DNA from 2 places in the Paenibacillus sp. YAE3 genome. Region 2 is predicted to be linked to the other one. Evidence: riboswitches for the same ligand, from Rfam matches in the RefSeq annotation. Region 2 holds a riboswitch; the other holds the start of a gene.
What was found. Region 2 has a riboswitch for cyclic di-AMP ahead of AC27KL_RS13685 (TrkH family potassium uptake protein). Riboswitches for the same ligand answer to the same signal wherever they lie in the genome.
Positions count from the first base shown of each region.

Region 1: another riboswitch for cyclic di-AMP. It lies ahead of AC27KL_RS03745 (3D domain-containing protein); the one in region 2 lies ahead of AC27KL_RS13685 (TrkH family potassium uptake protein).

Region 1 covers NZ_BAAIYF010000002.1:189,767-200,435, forward strand. Annotated here, with positions in the region: gene AC27KL_RS03720 (DUF4178 domain-containing protein) at 1-498, opposite strand, end outside; gene AC27KL_RS03725 (DUF350 domain-containing protein) at 549-953, opposite strand; gene AC27KL_RS03730 (PspA/IM30 family protein) at 1,075-1,743, opposite strand; gene AC27KL_RS03735 (NADH:flavin oxidoreductase/NADH oxidase) at 1,846-2,868, opposite strand; gene AC27KL_RS03740 (polysaccharide deacetylase family protein) at 3,086-3,907, shown strand; gene AC27KL_RS03745 (3D domain-containing protein) at 3,995-4,651, opposite strand; cyclic di-AMP (ydaO/yuaA leader) riboswitch at 4,659-4,813, opposite strand; gene AC27KL_RS03750 (amino acid ABC transporter ATP-binding protein) at 4,995-5,717, opposite strand; gene AC27KL_RS03755 (amino acid ABC transporter permease) at 5,704-6,363, opposite strand; gene AC27KL_RS03760 (transporter substrate-binding domain-containing protein) at 6,524-7,330, opposite strand; gene AC27KL_RS03765 (alpha-glycosidase) at 7,644-9,395, shown strand; gene glgA (glycogen synthase GlgA) at 9,470-10,669, opposite strand, start outside.
Region 2 covers NZ_BAAIYF010000006.1:191,097-201,765, reverse strand. Annotated here, with positions in the region: gene uvrC (excinuclease ABC subunit UvrC) at 1-844, shown strand, start outside; gene AC27KL_RS13690 (CPBP family intramembrane glutamic endopeptidase) at 813-2,510, opposite strand; cyclic di-AMP (ydaO/yuaA leader) riboswitch at 2,771-2,911, shown strand; gene AC27KL_RS13685 (TrkH family potassium uptake protein) at 2,977-4,317, shown strand; gene AC27KL_RS13680 (potassium channel family protein) at 4,364-5,032, shown strand; gene AC27KL_RS13675 (cation:proton antiporter) at 5,049-6,311, shown strand; gene AC27KL_RS13670 (LysR family transcriptional regulator) at 6,405-7,316, opposite strand; gene AC27KL_RS13665 (succinate dehydrogenase cytochrome b558 subunit) at 7,536-8,204, shown strand; gene sdhA (succinate dehydrogenase flavoprotein subunit) at 8,220-9,965, shown strand; gene sdhB (succinate dehydrogenase iron-sulfur subunit) at 9,981-10,669, shown strand, end outside.

The DNA of each region.
Region 1 (10,669 bases), on a different contig from region 2:
CCGGATGACCCTTACGTCTCCCGGCAGCACTTTCTCTCCTTCGTAAAGCATGAAACGCCCGTTCTGCCATTCGATCCGCACCAGCCGGTAATCGTCCGATTGGTACTGCCAAACGTGTTGCGCTCCGCTTTGGGTAAACGGCGTTTTGCCGCTGATCATGACATGGCCTTCGTATTCTTCTTCCAGATAAAAAACGTTGTCGTCCAATTCCAGCTCAGTCGGAACCTCGCTCGGATTGTCGAGCCGTCCGTCGAGCGGACTGTACAGCGCATACTGCAGCGTTTCGCGCTCTTCGATGTGCAAATACATGATGGTGTTGCCGTCCTGAAGCGTAAGAACAACGGCGTTGCGTCCGCGGTTATGGACCCTTCCCGTCACTTCGTACGTCACCAGGGACACTTCGCAAATATCCCCCGGCATCAGGGAAAGCATGCTTTTTTCCGCTTTCGGCGGCTCGGGTTTGGCAAACAGGTTGCCGATACGTTTAAATACGCTCATAATGTGATAACTCCTTACGTTCCATACTTAGTCTGCGACGAAACTCTAAATTATAGGCAGGCGGTAATAATTAACGCCCCCACCAGATGGAGCGAACCTGCAAACAAGCCGTAACCGATCTTTCCCTGCTGCGTGCCGACGTCCAGCTCCAGTTTGGCCCATACCCGGAGAAGCACCCGGACGATGGCCTCCAATACAAGCAAGATCAGGAACGAAATGATGGAAACCATGATGGCATCCAGCAAATTGTTGGATGTGCTAATGGACGCGGACAAAATGTAACCTTGCGCAAGCAGCTTCAGCACAAGTCTTGTCGTCACCGCCATGTTGCCCGCCTTGACTTCCTCAAAGTCCTTGTATCTCGTGAACAGCGAGTCCACAAACATAAGAATAAACAGGAGCAGGGCTCCGGATCCTGTCCAAACGAGGATCGCCATAATCGTGTTAAAATCCATTGACACGTGCCTCCACAGGTCAGCTTTTTTCGTTGTTACAACAGAGCAGCGAAGGGGGACATGGATGGTGCACAATCCCCTTCGCTGCTTTTACAAACTTACGCTTCAATTACGGACGGTATTACTTGTTTTCGTATTGTTTCATCAGAGCGGCAAGCTCGTCTTCCACGGCTTTGTCTTTGCCGAGCTGTTCGAACTCGTCGTCAAGGGATTTGCCTTTGGAGGACATTTCGTTGCTTGCTTCGGCTTGCGCCTCCATTTGCAGCATTTTTTCTTCCATGCGCTTCATGCCGCTTGTAGCGCTGTCCGTGCTGAAGCCCTGCATCGCTTTGTTGATTTCGGTTTGCGCTTTCGCTGCGTTATAACGGGCTACCAGCGTCTCGCGCTTGTTTTTCATTTCGGTCAGCTGTTTGCGCATTTCGTCCAGCTTGTTCCGAAGGTTGTCGGCAGCAGCTTTGTTTTGGTCGTAGCTTGCTTTGTATTCCGCCATTTTTTGTTCCGCGGCTTTCTTTTCTTCCAGGGCGCGGCGCGCCAGTTCCACGTTTTGGGCCTGTGCGGCCGTATGGGCTTGCTGGGTGCGCTTTTCGACGAGCGCTTGTTGTTCTTCGTAGAGCTGCTTGAATTTTTTCTCGATCGCGATTTGCGCGGCTACCGCTTTCTCCGCATCCTCAAGATCTTCCGTCATATCGCGGATGTATTGGTCGGTCATTTTCACCGGATCTTCCGCTTTATCGATAATAGCGTTAATGTTGGACATCGTCAGGTCGCGTAATCTTTTAAAAATTGCCATCGTGTCATTTCCTCCTAAAAGGTTTGAGTTTGTTCTTTATGATATTCTTTTACGGCGCAAAACCGAAGTCGTTTCAAAAATCGAAAAAAATTTTTTCGCTTCTCAGAAACCGCGAAGGTACTGTTTCGGAATTTTGGCGCTGCCCTCCAGCGCCTGCGAAGCATGCAACGCCCAATAAGGGTCCTTCAGCATGCCGCGGCCGACCGCGACCAAATCCGCCTGCCCGTTCAGCACCACGTTCTGGGCATCCTCGAAACCTTCAAGCCGTCCGACGGCAATGACCGGCACGTTCAGCTTTTCCTTCAGCTGTTCGGCCAGATTCACTTGGTAACCGGGACCGGATTTCGGCCCTCCGTTGGAACCGACCGGACCTTCCCCACCGGACGACACGTGAAAAATATCCACTCCCGCATCCCGGTACCGGCGGCATACTTCGGCAATGTATTCTATGCCGTATCCCCCGTCGACGTACTCCTGCGCAGAAACGCGCATAATGACGGGCATCTCTTCGGGCACCGCCTCCTTGACGGCTTTGACGACCTCCTCGCCAAAAAGGGGCAAATCCTGCCCGTAGGCATCATCGCGCCGGTTCGTCAGCGGCGAATGGAATTGATGGATCAGATACCCGTGCGCGCCGTGGATTTCAACCGTGTCGAAGCCCGCTTCCACGGCCCTTCTCGCAGCTTCCTTATAAGCCTGCACAAGTTCCTTCACTTCTTCGGTGGTCAGCGCCCGCGGGGTGCGGTATTTCTCGTCAAAACGGATCGCGGAAGGCGCTACCGGCGGGTTCGCGTCTTCGGCTTTTCGTCCGGCGTGCCCCAGCTGAATGCCGATCCGCGTGCCGTACGTATGTACTTCGTTTACGATTTTGCGGTATGCGGGGATCTGCTCGTCGCTCCAAATTCCCGTATCCCGGTTCGTGATGCGCCCATCCGGATGCACTGCCGTCATCTCGACGATGATCAGTCCTGTTCCGCCGACCGCCCTGGAAACATAATGCACAAAATGCCAGTTGTTAGGAACGCCATCTTCAGCCTGTACCGAATATTGGCACATCGGAGGCATCACGATCCGATTTTTTAATGACAATCCCTTTAATACGTAAGGTGTAAATAAATCCGCCATGCTTAAGTCTCCTTTCAGCGAGCTTTAGTCTTGTGGTTATGCCTATATCTTGCTCAACAGGACAAGTTTGCACACATTATTATACACCTTCGGCCCGGAATGTTGGCAATATGCGGCATGGATTTGGCCCATCCATCATAATTCCTTCCAATTCGGGACATAACAGTAGAGACCGTTTCATTTATGAGCACACCGCCGAAAGGAGCCGATTACCGTTATGAGAAACGCCTATCTCGGCAAAGCCTGTTTGGGGCTGCTTCTGATCAGCCTCCTTTGCCCAGACCCCGGCCTTCAAGCGGCAAAGCTGACAGAACCCTCTCCCTCCCATCCCGCCAAGGAAACCGGCGCAACCAGCCGGGCGGAAAAAGGACAGGAGAACCAGACGCTGACCTTGGGTCAGCTGATCAAAAAATATCCGGATACGTTCAAAATCCACGGCCCCCGCGTCAAGCAAATCGCCCTCACGTTCGACGACGTCCCGGATCCCCGGTTTACGCCGCAGGTGCTCCGCATCTTGTCCGAAAACAAAGTGAAAGCGACGTTTTTTGTCGTCGGCAGCCGGGCCAAAAAACACCCCGACCTTGTCGCCCGCATCGTGCGGGAGGGACATGTCATCGGAAATCATTCCTACAACCATCCCCAGTTCCACAAGTTGACCATGTCCGAATACATGGACCAAATCATCCGAACGGAAAACATTTTGTACGGCCTGACCGGCTACAAGCCGAAGCTCATCCGGCCGCCTTACGGGGACATTACCGAAAGCCAGCTGCGCTGGGCTAAGCGGGAAGGATACAAAATCGTGAACTGGAACGTGGATTCGCTGGATTGGAAAGGCATCGGCAAAAACACCGTCAAAAAAAACATCATGACCGCGGCCGGGCAAGGCTCCATCATCCTGCAGCATGCCGGAGGCGGAAGCACTTCCGATTTGACCGGAACGATCGAAGCCTTGCCGGAAGTCATTCGCGAACTGAAGCAAAAGGGATACACGTTCGTGACCGTGCCGAAGCTGCTGAAAATCCAAAAAGACAAATGACGGCTTCAATCGCAAAACAGCCTCCGCGAATTCATCGCAGAGGCTGTTTTAGCGTTCCGGTATATTGGCAGATGACGGGATGCCATCTTATTTAATGAAATACAGTTCGACGTCCTGGAAACCGAAGTTGCTGACCGACTGAGGGCTTCCCGGCACGAAAATGTCGATGCGGTTGCCTTTGATCGCGCTGCCGGTATCGCTGGCCGTCGCCACGAATGCTTTTTTCGGAAGGCCCGGGAAGCTGTGCCCCGTTACGAGCACTTTCGTACCGAGCGGAATGACGGACGGGTCGACCGCGATCGTGCCGAGCTCCAAGGGGTTCCCGAAATAGTCGACGGCTCCCCATTTGCCGTTTTCGCTGGCGGCCGAGGAATATGCCGTCGCTTTGACTTTCAGCGTTTTGTTATAAGCGAAGGTCTTGCCCCAAGCTTCGACGACTTTTTCGCCGGAATCGACGTTAAGCGATGCTGAAATCGCCACCGGAGCAGGATCGGCATAGGCTTTCATCGTTTCGCTTGCAGGTATGTTCAGCTTCAATCCGGCGTAAATGTTGGTTGCCGGTATGTTCGGATTTGCGTTCATCAATTGGTTCAGGTTCACGCCGTATTGTTTCGAAAGCGTATAGTAAGTGTCGCCTTCCTTGGCTACATGGACGGAATCCGCATGGACCGGCACGGCCTGTACCGCCAATGCGATGCCAAGCGCCGCTGCAAAAAACTTCATTTTCATAAATCTCTTTTTCATAGTTCCTCCTTAAAATCCTTCATGCCTGCGAGGTTAGCTGTCGGGTTCGGATTGAGGAGACAACCCTACGATCGAATACGATTCACCCCAAGTGAACATGGTGATTCACGGTGGAAATGGTCCCCCGCACTTTTCGTTCCAAAGTTTTGGCTCATTCAATATATCACAATTTTGTAACCTGTGCGCATGAAAATGTTACCAAATTGCAATCTTCCACCAAAAAAGTGCCATTATCAAGGCGTTTTCGCGCAAAAAGATTTCAAAAAAAATGAAGCAAAAGTTACAATCGCACAAAAAAAGCCCCGGGCAGGAAACGAAGCCCGAAGCTTGAAATATGGGTTCTCTATAGTACCTTGCTCAAAAAGTCTTTGGTTCGCGGATTTTGCGGATTGTTGAACACCTCGGCAGGCGTTCCTTCTTCCATGATTTTACCGCCGTCCATAAAGATAATGCGGTCCCCGACCTCTCTGGCGAAGCCCATCTCGTGCGTCACGATGACCATCGTCATGCCGCCTTCGGCAAGCTTTTTCATGACCTCGAGCACCTCGCCGACCATCTCGGGATCCAGCGCCGACGTCGGTTCGTCGAACAGCATCACGTGAGGCTGCATGGCCAGCGCCCGCGCGATGGCGATCCGCTGCTTCTGCCCTCCGGAAAGCTGGGAAGGATAAGCATCCTTTTTGTCTTCCAGCCCGACGGTCCGCAGCAGGTCCATCGCGATTTTTTCAGCTTCGCCCTGCGGCATCTTTTTCACTTTGACCGGAGCCAGCGTAATGTTTTGCAGCACCGTTTTATGCGGGAACAGGTTAAACTGCTGGAACACCATGCCCATTTTTTCGCGGGTCAGGTTGATGTTATGCCGTTTTCCGGTGATCGACTCGCCTTCAAACATGATTTCGCCGCTCGTGGGAACTTCCAGCAAGTTCAGGCAGCGGAGGAAGGTGCTTTTCCCCGATCCGCTCGGGCCGATGACGACGACGACCTCCCCCTTTGCGATTTCGATGTCGACGCCTTTCAAAATCTCCAGTTTTCCGTACGATTTATGCAGATCTTTAACGGTGATCATCCGTTCTCAACCTCCTTTCGAACAAACCAAGCAGCTTGGAAAGCAAAAACGTCATGATGAAATAAATCACGGCGATGATCAGCAGCGGTTTAAGGTAATCATACGTGATGGTGTTGACGGCCCCGGCTTGATACATCAAATCGCCGACCCCGATAAAGGACACGATCGAAGATTCTTTGATAATGGTAATGAATTCGTTGCCGATCGCCGGCAGCACGCTTTTAACAGCTTGTGGAAGGACGATATGCCTCATCGTCATGGCTTTGCTCATCCCGAGCGAACGGGCGGCTTCGGCCTGCCCTTTGTCGACGCCTTGAATGCCCGCCCGAAAAATTTCCGCCAAATAAGCGGAGCTGTTGATCGTTAACGTAATCGCGCCCGACTCAATGGCTGAAAATTTGATGCCGAACGAGACGAGCCCGTAATGGATGATGAACAGCTGCACGAGCATCGGCGTTCCCCTCAAAAACTCAACCCAGATGGATCCGATGAAGCGAAGAACCCGAATCCGGGACATCCGCAGCAGCGAAACCAGCATGCCGAGTATAAAACCGCAAAAAACGCCGATGACCGCAAGCAGCAGCGTGTATTGAACTCCCGTGAAGAAATAGGAGCGATACGTCCAAAAAATATTAAAAATGTCCATGTAACGGTCTGTTCCTCCTTATATTACTGGGACCGGAGCTTATTAAGCAGCACGGAATCCCTCATAGATTCGACATGCCGCCGGCACCCCGGGGCAGAAAAAATAGCGGAAATGGCTTCCGCATATTTTTCCTCCGTGCCTATTTATTATGTCGCCGAATTTATTTTTGCGCGGCGAGGTCGCTTGCCTCGGATACGAATTGATCGATTTTGTTTTCCGATTTGAGGCGGTCCAGCGTTTTGTTGATCTGGTCGAGAAGCTCTTTGTTGCCTTTTTTCACGCCGATGGCATAACCGTCTTCTTCGTATTCCGGCACGGCTTCGGCAATCGTCAGACCTTTGACGTTTTTAATGAAAGCTTCCGCAACCGGCTTTTCCATGATAGACGCGTCGACGCGGCCGGAGTTCAGCTGCATGATGATGTCGTTGATTTTGCCGAGGCCGGTGATTTGGGCCCCAGGAATGGATTTGGCGATATCTTCCTGGATCGAACCGGTCTGGATGCCGAAGGATACGCCCTTAAGCGAGTCCATCGTTTTGTATTTGTCTTTGTCTGCTTCGCGGACGACGACGGCTTGCTGCGCTTTATAATAGTTGTTGGAGAAATCCACCTGTTTTCTGCGGGTTTCGTCCGGGGTCATCCCGGAAATGACGAAATCGACGCGGCCCGTGGACAATTCGCCGAGCAGCGCTTTGAAATCCATGTCCTTCACTTCCAGCGTCGCGCCCATGTCGGAGGCGATTTCTTTGGCGATTTCGATGTCAAAACCGACGATCTGGTCTTTGCCGTCAATCATTTTGTGGAATTCGTATGGCGGAAAATCGGCGCTTGTTCCGAGAACAATCGTTTTCCCTTCCGTTTTGCTGCCAGTTTGGCCGGCGTCCTGCTCGGACGATTTATTGCCGCAGCCGGCGATCAAACTTCCGGCCAACACCAGGCATACCGTTAAAATACCCCATTTTTTCATGATCTATCTCCCCTTGTTCTTTGTCTTTGTTTGATTGGATTAACGCTAGTATGGACTTGATGGCATGTCGCAATCAGCTTTCAGAAAACATGTTTTATCGTACAACAAACTGCATTTTTATGCAATGTATTTTCACGTAATTTCATCTAATTACAATATATTTCCAGACACTTGGACCTATCCGTTTCATTTCGACTTTAGATTGGTAATTAACCTACATGATACATTGCCGAATCATGCTTCGGAGCATACTACCGTTACGAGCGACCGCATGATTGGCAGCATATAGAGGATTTATTGGAGGTGCAGTGTCATGCTATTGGAGGCTTTATACCACGTGCCCCGCAACAAGTGGGCTTATGCTTACGATCCGCGGACCATTCATTTGAGATTCCGAACGAAAAAAAACGATGTGACTTCGGTCGTCGCAATGACCGGGGACAAATACGACTGGAAGGCCACCTATTTTGAAATTACGATGGACAAGGCGGCCTCCGACGAAATGTTCGATTATTGGGAGGCGGCGGTCAAACCCAAATACAAACGTTTATCTTACGGGTTCCGCATTTCGGCCGGCTCCGAAACGGTGTACATGGTCGACAGCGGCATTTACCGCAATTGTCCGCCTCCGCCGGGGGGATATTACGAATTCCCGTACATACATGAAATCGATGTGTTCAAAGTGCCGGATTGGGCCAAGGATGCCGTGTTCTATCAAATCATGCCCGAACGGTTCGCGAACGGCGACCCGCGCAACGATCCGCCGGGAACCGAAGCCTGGGGCGGCAAGCCGAAAACGGACAACTACTTCGGTGGAGACCTCCAAGGGGTGCTGGACCATCTGGACGATCTGGCGGATCTGGGCATTAACGCCATTTATTTTACGCCGCTGTTCAAGTCGCCGTCCAACCACAAATACGACATCGTCGATTATAAGCAGGTCGACCCGCACTTTGGGGACAATGAGCTGCTCAAGCGGGTGGTCGACGCATGCCACGCCAAAGGCATCCGGGTCATGCTCGACGCCGTGTTCAATCATTGCAGCGAGCAGTTCCCGCCGTTCCAGGACGTGATCCGAAACGGGGAAAAATCGAAATATAAGGACTGGTTCCATATCAACAAATTTCCGGTCCGGGTCGAAAACGGAATCGCGACGTACGATACCTTCGGCTTTTTCGGGAACATGCCGAAATTCAACACGGCCAATCCCGAAGTCAAAGCCTATTTGCTCGACGTGGCCGAATATTGGATCAAAGAAATCAACCTGGACGGCTGGCGCCTGGACGTCGCAAACGAAATCGACCATCATTTCTGGCGCGATTTCCGAAACGTGGTCAAAAAAGCGAATCCGGAGGCGTATATCGTCGGAGAAGTATGGAGCGATTCGCTCGCTTGGCTTATGGGCGACCAATTCGATTCGGTGATGAATTACCCGTTTGCCGACAAAGTGCTCGAATTTTTTAACGGCGGCATGGACGGCGCGGCTTTTTCCGATCGCATGAGTTCGCTTCTGATGCGTTATCCCCAGCAGACGAACGAGGTCGTTTTTAACATGCTGTGCAGCCATGACACGCCGCGTTTATTAACCCGGCTCGGCGGGGACAAACGAAAAATGAAGCTTTCCGTCGTGTTTCTTTTTACGTATATGGGGACGCCCTGCATCTTTTACGGCGATGAAGTCGGCCTTGCCGGCGACGGAGATCCGGACTGCCGCAAATGCATGATTTGGGAAAAGGACAAGCAGGACCGCGACCTATACGATTTCTACAAATTGATGATCGGTCTCCGCAAAACCCATAAGGCGCTGCGCGAAGGCAGATTCCGGTTCCTCAAAGCCGAGCCGGGAAACCCGTGCATCATCTACGAACGCGCCGACGACCAGGATCATTTCACGATCTGGATGAACAATACGGCGCAAAAGCAAACGCTGTCGCATCCGATGGAGGCCACGGATTGGCAGGACGCGTTAAGCGGGGAAAAGGTCTCGCCCGAAAACGGCGTCATGAACGTGGCCCTGGATCCTTACGGGTACCGCATTTTATACCGGCGCATCGCCAAAAAGTAATTCGGCTGAACGAAAAAGAAGCGCCCGAAGTCTTGGATCAAGACTTTGAGCGCTCCTTTTTTTATCCGGCCGACCTAAGTTCCGATCGTCACGCGATCGTAGATTTCCTGGTAAGCCCGGGCCGATACGTTCCAGCTGTAATCGCCGCTGACGGCGTTTTTGACGATTTGGCTCCAGTGCCGGGGCTGCCGGTAAAACGACACCGCCCGGCGGATCGTGTGCATCATGTCATGGGCGTTGATATGGGCGAAGCTGAAGCCGTTCCCTTCCCCCGTATATTCATTGTAGGCCTGCACCGTGTCATTCAGTCCGCCCGTTTCCCGGACGATCGGAATGCTTCCGTACCGCAGCGCGAGCAGTTGGCTGATCCCGCACGGCTCAAAACTCGACGGCATCAGGAACATGTCGCTGGAGGCGTAAAATTTGCGCGATAGCGCCTCGCTGAACGTAATCCGGGCGGACATCTTTTGGGGGTGGCGCCGCTCCGCCTCCTTGAACCAATGCTCATATTTGCCGTCTCCGGTGCCCAGGATCACGAACTGGATGTCATCGAAAGTGAGCATTTCATCCAGCACCCGGATCACCAGCTCCAGGCCTTTCGGTTCCACCAAACGGGTCACCATGGCGATGAGGGGCGTATCGGCCGATACCGGCAAATCCAGCTCTTGTTGAAGCCGGATTTTATTTTCTTTTTTCTTGGCAAGGCTTGAACGGTATTGCTTGGCGATATGCGGATCGGTTGCCGGATTATAGCTTTTCGTATCGATCCCGTTCACGATCCCGCTAAGCTTCGGTCCCAATGCGCGCAGAAGCCCATCCAAACCGTAACCGTAATACGCGGTTTGGATTTCCCGGGCATACGTCGGGCTGACCGTCGTCACATGATCCGAATACACGATGCCGCCTTTCATGTAATTGACTTTTCCGTAATATTCGAGTCCATCCATCGTAAAATACCGGTCATCCAGCTCCAGCAGCTCTCCCAGTACTTCATACGGAAAAATGCCCTGGTAAAGCAGATTGTGGATCGTATATACCGTCCGGATGCCTTCGTAAAGGGGGTCATGCCTGTAATGGGCATGCAGCAGGACGGGAATGAGCGCCGTATGCCAGTCATGGCAGTGAATGACGTCGGGCCGGAAATCGATCGCCTGCAGCAGCTGCAACACCGCCCGGTTCAAAAAAGCGAACCTCTCCCCGTCATCCATGTAGCCGTATACGGCGTCGCGGCCGAAGTAATATTCGTTGTCCACGAAATAATAGGTGATGCCGTC
Region 2 (10,669 bases):
GGCTGCCTCCCTTCAGGAATGGCTGGGCGTCAAAGTGCTCGTGCCGCAGCGCGGCCAAAAACGGCAGATGGTCGGCATGGCCGTGGAAAACGCGAAGGTGTCCTTGGACGAAAAATTCCGGCTGATCGAGCGGGACGAGGAAAGAACGCTGAAAGCGGCAGCTAACTTGGGCCAATATATCGGCATCGAACATCTTCACCGTATCGAAGCTTTCGACAACTCGAATATCCAAGGGGCCAATCCCGTATCCGCCATGGTCGTTTTCATCGACGGGAAGCCGGATAAAAAGGAGTACCGCAAATATAAGGTCCGTACCGTGCAAGGACCGGACGATTACGAAACGATGCGCGAGGTCATCCGCCGCCGGTATGAACGCGTGCTGAAGGAGAACCTGGAAATGCCCGATCTCATCGTCGTGGACGGAGGCAAGGGCCAAATTTCGGCCGCGGTCGACGTGCTTGAAAACGAGCTCGGTTTGTTCATCCCGGTATGCGGACTCGTCAAGGACGCCAAACATAGAACGGCCCAGCTTATGGTCGGCGACCCGCCGGAGCCGGTCGACCTGCCGCGCGACAGCCAGGAGTTTTATTTGCTGCAGCGGATTCAGGACGAGGTTCACCGTTTTGCCATCTCGTTCCACCGCGAACAGCGGGGCAAGTCGATGGTCGCGTCCAAGCTCGATTCGATCCCGGGCATCGGCGAGAAGCGGCGCAAGCTGCTGCTGAAGCATTTCGGATCGCTGAAAAAAATAAAAGAGGCCAGCATCGAAGATTTCCGGCCTCTTTCCATCGGAGACAAGCTCGCCAAACAAATTATTGCAGCCCTCCGGGATGAGGAGTCATGACATATGGCTCCTCTTTCTTTTTGTTGCGGTTGTACAGGTAAACGATATAAGCGACGACGGCAGGCATGACGATCGTGACGATGCCCGCGATGATGTCCGGCACGTCGCCCAGCGCGAACAGGCTGAAGCTCATCAGGACGCTGTCGAAGACGACGTGGCTGAACATGGCGGCGATGTAGCCGTGCTTTAAGAAAATGAAGCTGAACAGCAGCCCGATGACCGTCAGTTCGATCGGACGCGTAATGACGGGGTAAATCGGATAAAGCGTGTGTCCGAGCGCCCAAATCAGCGTCGTGATCAGGCAGGCGGCAAACGTGCTGCGCAGCAGCTTTTTCAGCATCGGAATGCCGAACAGGCGGTAGACCGCTTCCTCGGAAATACCCGCCATCCACGCCATAATCGGCAGCAGCCAAGGATATAACATGTTGTACGGCGATTGCGTGGCATCGGTCGTCGACCAGCTGTGGATCGTTTTGTCGAGCACGATGTAAATGACGGACTGGACGCCCATCAGAATAAACGCCCATAGGTACCCGGTGTACATGCTGTGCAGCACGTAAGGCCCGTAGCCGGGTTCTTTGGCTTTGGCCCAGGCATTGATGCCGGCTTTGCGCCATAAACCGTCCCCGCCCACGAGCGAGAAGTACAAAAGGGCAGCCATCACCAGGTTAAAGAAGGTCTGGAAACCGAGCATGAAGACAAGGCCGAAATTCGAAACCCCCTCGCCTTGAAATACCGGCAGCATGTTGTACGTGCTGAACGTGGCGACCGCAAAATAAAACACGCTCAGGAAAATGCCCCTCTTGAACGACGTATGGGCCCGGGTCAACGCGCTGTATACGATGGCCAGTACGCCTAGGACAAACGTCAGCAGACCGTAGCCTAAGATGGTAAGCCATTTGGCTTTGGACGTTTCCTTTTCGACGTAGGCCGCATGCGCTTCGGGCACGCTAAAGGTCTGTTCGAAGGAATGAACTTTCCCTTCCTCGAACGTCAATTTGACTTGAAGGCTTGAACGGCCGATCGTCCGGTTCGGGTCGGTGTATACGAGTCCCGCCTCGTTCTCCTTGGTCGACAGCTCCAGCTTGCCCGGGTCGTAACCCATTTGCTGCAGCCAAGGTGCGGCAAGCTCTTCTTTTTTCTCCAGCGACAGGCCGCCTTCCACGATTTTCAGCTTGGTTTCGCGTTTGGTTTTATTCGGGTCCGCCATGGCCGCGGCATAATTCGAATAGCGGGGCGTAACGGAAAAAGCGACGACCTTGCCCGAATTCATATGTACGTCGATATTGGCGTAACCTTCGTTTTGGCGTTCGGCCAAACGGACGCGGAACACGTCGTAGGGATAACTTTTTTCAAACGTTTTGTTGTATTCGTTCAGCAGCTTTTCCCGCGACAAATAGCCGTATAGATCCGAGTTGGACTGGTACGTGATAACCGCGTCCTTGCTCGGGTCCGGCTCCAAATGCAGCGTGTTTTGCATGAAGGCCTCCGCGGCGCGTTGGGCCTCCGCCTTGCTGATGACCTTCGTGTTTTGCTGCTCCAGCGTTTCCGAGGCGGTGGAAGGGAGAATCTGGAACAAGACGAATAAAACGAGCCCGATGACCGCAAAAATGCCCAGCCATTTGTAATTGGCTTTGAGCCGCAGCGGTTGTCCGACGGGATTCATGAAATGCCCCCTTTGTTTGGATTGTAAAGATATATACCTAGTATAAACGTAAACATAGCATACGATGTCCCTCGAAAGCCAGTTTTCTCCCTCATTGGCCGTGAAAAAATGATGAAAATCGTGGAAAGTGATTGTAAACGCGAGAGAAAGGCAGACTTTTATGAGATTTGCGATGCAATCGGGCCGTATTCCCACGTATTCATTCGAATAATGGCTTTGTGATGTAAAACGAATAGGATTATAATCTTTGAAGCAAATGAATAATCCGTACGCCGAATTTCGATATGAAAACGGGGGAACCATTATTTTGGGGTGAATTTCGCTTTTATCCATAGCGAATAGGGCAACCTGTGCATGCCCGAATCCGTCAGCTAACCTCGTAGGCGTTATGCAGCAGGAACCAAACCGAAAGGCATTGGATTTCCGATGCTTTTTTTCTTTTGACTTTTTTAAAGAGGTGACTATGTTGACAGCGAAAATCAGGTGGTTTCGATTGGCTCCCCCGCAAATTCTTGTATTGGGGTTCGCCGGCATTATATTGATCGGAGCCATACTTCTCACCTTGCCGATTTCGAACACGACGGGCAAGCCGCTCCGGTTCATCGATGCTTTGTTTACGGCGACTTCGGCGACTTGCGTTACCGGTTTGGTTGTTAAGGATACGGGAACGTTTTTCAGCACCTTCGGACAAGTCGTTATTATGCTGCTGATTCAGGTCGGGGGGCTCGGCTTCATGACGATGGCCACCTTGTTTTCCCTCGTGCTGAAGCGGAAGATTTCGCTGCGCGACCGCCTGATCCTCCAGGAAGCGATGAACCAGAACACGATGGAGGGCATCGTGCGGCTGATCCGGAAGGTGCTTATCTTTTCGCTCGTGATCGAAGGCTGCGGAGCGGTTTTGTTCGCCATCCGCTGGTCCTTTGACATGCCGGTCGGCCGGGCGGTGTACTTCGGGATATTTCACGGGGTATCGATGTTCAACAACGCGGGCTTCGACCTTTTCGGCCATTTCAACAGCCTGACGGGGTATGTGTACGATCCGCTCGTCAATATCGTCGTCATGTTTTTGATCGTTTCGGGCGGGATCGGATTTATTGTCATGTCGGACCTGGTGGATTACCGGCACAAACGGAAGCTTTCGCTGCATACGAAAATCGTGCTGTCCATGACCGGGGCGCTGATTCTGATCGGGGCGATCGTCATTTTCGTTTTCGAATTCACGAACCCGAAAACGCTCGGTTCCTTGAATTGGGGCGGCAAAATTCTTGCGTCGTTTTTCCAATCGGTTTCGCCGCGGACCGCGGGGGCCAACACGCTGGATCTCGCAAGCATGCGGCAAGCGTCCCAATTTTTCATGGTCATCCTGATGTTTATCGGCGCATCGCCGGGATCCACCGGAGGCGGGATCAAAACGACCACCTTCACCATTCTGGTCGGCGCGGTCATCGCCATGATCCGCGGACGCGACGATATCGTGCTTTACCGCTACCGCCTGGCGCAGGATCGCATCTTTAAGGCGCTGACGATCACCTTCCTCGCGTTGTTTCTGGTGGTCGGGGTGTCGATGGTGCTTTCGACGACGGAGGACAGCAACTTTTTGACCATTTTGTATGAAACGACTTCGGCTTTCGGGACGGTCGGGCTTTCGCTTGGACTTACGCAGCATTTGACGCTGGTCGGCAAAATATTGATCTGTCTCACGATGTTTGCGGGACGGCTTGGGCCGCTGACCCTGGCTTACGCACTTGGCCCGAAAAAAGGCAAAGAGCTGTACCGGCATCCGGAAGGCAAAATCATTATCGGCTAGTTTCAAAGAAAACAGAAATTGATTAAATAAGGAGTATCAGGAGAGAATGAAAACACAGCAGTTTGTCGTCATCGGTCTGGGACGTTTCGGCTCCAGCCTTGCACTCGAGCTCGTCGATTTGGGATACGAGGTGCTCGGGGTCGATAAAAACGAGGAAGTCGTCAGCGACATGAGCGAATATTTGACGCATGCCGTCGTGGCCGACGCCACGGACGAGGAAGTCCTCAAATCGCTCGGGATCCGCAATTTCGACTGCGGCATCGTCGCGATCGGAGACGATATCCAGATGAGCATCCTGGCCGCGATTTTGCTGAAGGATTTGGGCGTGCGCACGGTCGTGGCCAAGGCGATTTCGGTGCTTCACGGGCGCGCGCTGGAGAAGCTGGGCGTCGACCGGGTCATTTTTCCGGAAAAGGACATGGGGATCCGGGTTGCCCATCAGCTCGTGACGCCGAACCTGCTCGACTACATCGAGTTGTCCAAGGAATACAGCATCGTCGAAATGAAGGTGCCTGAAAAACTGGACTGCAAAACGTTAAACGAAATCAACACCCGCGCCAAATTCGGCTGCAGCATCGTGGCGATCCACCGCCAGGGAAAAGTGATCGTCGCTCCGACCGCAATGGATCAGCTCCGCGCCGGCGACATTATGGTGATCATCGGCGCGAACGACAACATCGACCGGTTCGAAAGCGAAGCCGTCAATGCAGACTAGATGGGAGTAAGTTAACGTGGAAACCCAGACGACCGAAATCATTCATCATATTTTAATCCTGCTGCTCTTTATCATTACCGTCGGGATGTTGGCCGGAAGGCTGGCATCCTGGCTTCGTTTGCCGGACGTTGCCGTGTTTATCATCGCCGGCATGGTGCTGGGGAGAGGTCTGCACCTGATCCATGCGGAAAGCAGCTCGCTGATCAATCAGTTTATTTTGACGGCCGGCTCGGCTTTGATCCTGTTCGATGGCGGCCGGAACCTGAGCTTTGGCGGACTGCGAAAGGTTTGGATCACCCTGTCTCTATTGAGCGTCCCCGGCGTAATTATTACGACAGGCATCGTGGGCGCCGCGGTACATTTTTTGTTTGGGCTCGATTGGATCGTTTCGTTTCTCGCGGCCGCCGTCATTGCCTCGACCGACCCGGCTTCGATCATTCCCGTCTTTAAACAGGTGAAAATCAAGGAACGGGTCAGGGAAACGGTCGAAAGCGAATCGGCGTTCAACGACGCGACCGGTTCGATCCTGACGTTCTCGCTGCTTGCGGCGGTTACGGGAGGAAAGGCGCTGCAAGCCGGGGACATGGCTTGGGAATTTGTCAAAACGGCCGTCGGCGGGATTGCCGTCGGGGCGGTCGTTTCGGTCGTTCTCACCTATTTGGTCGCCCATTTCCGCCTCGGCGTGTTAAAGGACTATACGACCATCGCGATGCTCGTCGTTGCACTTTCTTCCTATTTAATAGGGGACATGCTGCACGTCAGCGGATTTATGGCGACGTTTGTCGCCGGGCTGGTCTGGGGAAATGCGGACACGATGGGTTTGTCGATGGACGACAAGCTGGAGGAAACCGGGGCTTTTGCCGACAATACGAGCATCATGATGCGGATGCTGATTTTCATTATGCTCGGCAGCCAGGTGGATTTTCAGGCGCTCGGCGATTATTTCTGGCCTAGCTTTGCGGCGGTACTGGTGCTCATGTTCGTGGCCCGACCGCTTACTATCCTGCTCTGCGCGCTGCCTGACCGGAAGGTCAAATGGACTTGGCGCGAGCTTCTGTTCATGATGTGGGTACGCGAGACGGGGGTCATTCCCGCGGCTTTGTCCGGCATGATCGCGGGCATGGGCGTGGCGCATGCCGGGGCGATTTCGGCGATGACGTTCATGGCGATCATGCTCACGATTTTGCTTCAGGCAAGCACGACCTGCCTTGTCGCCCGCAAATTGGGGCTCGAAATCAAATCTGACGGCCAACCCGCATCCGCCGGCGCAAAAGCATAGAACGAGAGGTTCGCTGCTCAAAAAAAGCTGCTTCCGGCCGTAACGAAACGACGGCGGAGAGCAGCTTTTTGGTGTGCAACAGAGGTTTGTTTTTTATGAATGATGCTGCCGGGCAAGTTGGCCGAAGATCGATTTCGTTTCTTCCACCCAGCGTTTGGCGCCGGCGCTGAGCCCGCCGTTGTCGGGATAAATGAGCGAGGTCGTGCGCCGCGTTTCCTTCAAATCCGGGACATGGATCGTGGCGAGGTCGTTATCCTCGAGCAGCTGGCTCCGCAAATACGATTTCGGCAGCAGCGCGGCGGCCTTGCAGGCCGGAAGCAGCCGGACGATCGCTTCGAACGAGTCCATCTCCATCCGGATGTCCGGCACGACGCCGGCGCGATGAAAAAGATCGTCGGTCAGTTTACGGTACCAGGTTCCGGTTGAGAATATGATCATAGGAAGGCCGTGAAGCATGTCCATGCTTACGTCATCCTTTTCGAGCAGCGGATGGCTTTTCGGAAGCACCAGCTCCAGATGGTCGTCGAACAATGCGGTGCAGCGCAGCCCGGGTTCCTCGATGGAAGAGGCGACGATGCCCGCGTCAAGCTTTTTGTCGCGCACGGCGGAGACGATTTCATGCGTTTTGCCCGTGATCAGCTTCAGCTCGGCCGTCGGGTGTTTTTCCATGAACGCGGTCACGAGCGGCGGCAGGGTCGTCTGCAGGGTGGTGAGGCTGGCGCCGAGCGTAACGGAAATTTGGTCGTCGCCTTTGTATTTGGAGATCATTTGCATGAATTTGAGCTTTTGCTGCCGCTGCTCCAATGCGAAGTTGTAGGCGGTTTGCCCGAAAGCGGTAAGCTCCAGCCTTTTGCCGCGCCGATTGAACAGGCTGACGCCCAGCTCGTCCTCCAGCTTTGAAATTTTGCGGGACAGGGCCGGCTGCGACAAATTCAATATCCGGGATGCTTTGTTCAGGCTGGACTGTTCGACAATCGTCGCAAAGACGTCCAAATCCTCGAACATCAGATTCACCTTCCTTCCCATGGAATCGGGGTCAACGTTTATTACATATGCATCTAAATTATAATGATTAATAATTATATTGCAATTCCATTATAAGAAAAAAAAGAGTAACATGAAAAGTGCCACAAGTTGTTCACACTTTCGTGTGCGAACTTCCGTGAAATGTCGGAAAATGAAAAATTGAAAACGTTATAATGTGAGAAAGGGGCACGTCAATCTATGAATGGTTATTATTCCAGAAAGCTGCATTCGCTTCTTGGAGTCATTCCGCTCGGCTTGTTTTTCATCGAGCATGCGCTGACGAACTTCGGCGCATTCGAAGGAGGGCTCGCGCGTTTTAACGCCGGCGTCAAGCTGATCAATGATCTTCCGCTTCTCTGGTTGCTCGAGTGGGGGCTGATCTACCTGCCGCTGATTTACCACGGCGTGTTCGGTTTGTATATCGCCTACCAAGCCAAGCCGAATAACGGGCGCTTTCAGTATTCGCGCAACTGGCGTTACCTGTTCCAGCGGATAACAGGTGTCATCACGTTCGTGTACATCATCTGGCACGTATACGAAACCCGTATCCAGTTGGCGCTCGGCAACATTACCCATGAACAGCTGGGAAGCACGATGCACGACATCTTCGTCCAACCGGGACTGTTCATCCTGTATCTGATCGGCGTCGTATCGGCTTCGTTCCACTTCGCCAACGGCCTCTGGTCTTTCTTCGTCAGCTGGGGCATCACGGTCGGGCCGCGCGCGCAGCGCGTATCGTCTTACATCTGCATGACGTTGTTCGTCCTTGTAAGCGTGATGCTCGTATTGTCCATGATCGCGTTCCGCGGCGCGGAATTCCAGGAAGCAACCGCTTGGCTTGATACCGTAAAGTCAGTTCTTAGTTAAGGAGAGTGAGCAAAAATGGCATCAAACAACATCATTATCGTGGGCGGCGGTTTGGCCGGCTTGATGGCTACCATCAAAGCGGCGGAAGCGGGCGTCCATGTTCACCTGTTTTCGCTTGTCCCTGTTAAAAGATCGCACTCCGTATGCGCGCAGGGCGGCATCAACGGAGCCGTCAACACGAAAGGCGAAGGCGACTCGCCATGGATCCATTTTGACGATACCGTCTACGGCGGGGACTTCCTTGCCAACCAGCCTCCGGTCAAAGCGATGTGCGAAGCGGCTCCGGGCATCATTCACCTCATGGACCGGATGGGCGTCATGTTCAACCGGACGCCTGAAGGTTTGCTCGATTTCCGCCGTTTCGGCGGAACGAAACACCACCGTACGGCCTATGCCGGCGCAACAACGGGCCAGCAGCTGCTGTACGCGCTGGATGAGCAGGTTCGCCGCCACGAAACGGCCGGACTGGTCACGAAGCATGAAAACTGGGAATTCCTTCAGGCCGTCATCGATGACGAGGGCGTTTGCCGCGGCATCGTCGCGCAGGACCTGCGCTCGATGGAAATCCATACGTTCGCAGCCGATGCGGTGATCCTCGCCAGCGGCGGTCCCGGCATCATTTTCGGCAAAACGACCAACTCGGTCATCAACACGGGGACGGCGGCAAGCGCCGTTTACCAGCAGGGCGTATATTACGCCAACGGCGAATTCATCCAAATTCACCCGACGGCCATTCCAGGGGATGACAAGCTGCGCCTGATGTCCGAATCCGCGCGCGGCGAAGGCGGCCGGATCTGGACTTACAAGGACGGCAAACCTTGGTACTTCCTGGAGGAAAAATATCCGGCGTACGGCAACCTCGTTCCGCGGGATATCGCGACCCGGGAAATTTTCGACGTGTGCGTCAACCAAGGCCTCGGGGTCAACGGCGAAAACACCGTCTATCTCGATCTGTCGCATAAAGATCCGAAGGAATTGGACGTCAAGCTCGGCGGCATCATTGAAATCTATGAAAAATTCGTCGGCGACGATCCTCGCAAAATCCCGATGAAAATTTTCCCTGCCGTTCACTATTCCATGGGCGGCATGTGGGTCGACTACAACCAAATGACCAACATTCCGGGCCTGTTTGCGGCCGGCGAATGCGAATACCAATACCACGGCGCCAACCGCCTCGGAGCGAATTCGCTCGTATCCGCGATCTTCGGCGGCATGGTGGCCGGACCAAAAGCGGTCGAATATATCAAGGGCTTGAAGAAGTCCGCGGCGGACGTATCCTCGACCGTCTTCGACCAGTACAAAAAGAAGCAGGAAGACAAATACGAAAACATCCTCAAGATGGACGGAAACGAAAACGCCTATGTGCTGCATAAAGAACTGGGCGAATGGATGACCGCCAACATGACGGTGGTTCGCTACAACGACAAGCTGGAAAAAACGATCGGCAAAATCAAGGAATTGAAAGAACGCTACAAAAACATCAACATCAACGATAAATCGCGCTGGAACAATCCGGGGGCATCCTTTACCCGCCAGCTGTGGAACATGCTTGAGCTGGCCGAAGCGATGACGCTGGGAGCGCTGCTGCGCAACGAAAGCCGCGGCGCGCACTACAAGCCGGAATTCCCGGACCGCAACGACGAGGAGTTCCTGAAAACGACCAAGGCGGCCTGGACGCCGGACGGTCCGGAAATTTCCTATGAGGCGGTCGACGTGTCGCTCATCCCGCCGCGGATCCGCGACTATTCCAAAGACAAGTAAGAAGGGGGATTTGACATGGCGGAACAAACTGCTTCTACCAAAAAAGTGAAGTTTATCATTACCCGTCAGGACAGCCCGGAATCGGCGCCGTACACCGAGGAATTCGAGCTTCCTTATCGCCCGGGAATGAACGTAATCAGCGCGCTGATGGAAATTCAGCGCAATCCTCAGAATGCCAAAGGCGAAAAAGTCGCCCCGGTATGCTGGGAATCCAACTGCCTCGAAGAGGTTTGCGGCGCCTGCTCCATGGTGATCAACGGTAAGCCGCGCCAGGCGTGCGCGGCGCTGGTCGATAAGCTGGAGCAGCCGATCCGCGTGCAGCCGATGCGGACCTTCCCGGTCGTTCGCGACCTGGTCATCGACCGCAGCCGGATGTTCAACGCTTTGAAACGCGTCAAAGCGTGGATTCCGATCGACGGCACGTACGATCTGGGTCCCGGACCGCGCATGGCCGAGAAAAAACGCCAATGGGCATACGAGCTGTCCAAGTGTATGACCTGCGGCGTATGCCTCGAAGCCTGCCCGAACGTCAACGACAAATCCGACTTCATCGGGCCGGCGGCCATTTCCCAGGTTCGCTTGTTCAACGCCCATCCGACGGGCGAAATGAACGCGGACGAACGGCTGGACGCCCTGATGGACGACGGCGGCATCGAAGGCTGCGGCAACTCGCAGAACTGCGTGCGTTCCTGTCCGAAAGGCAT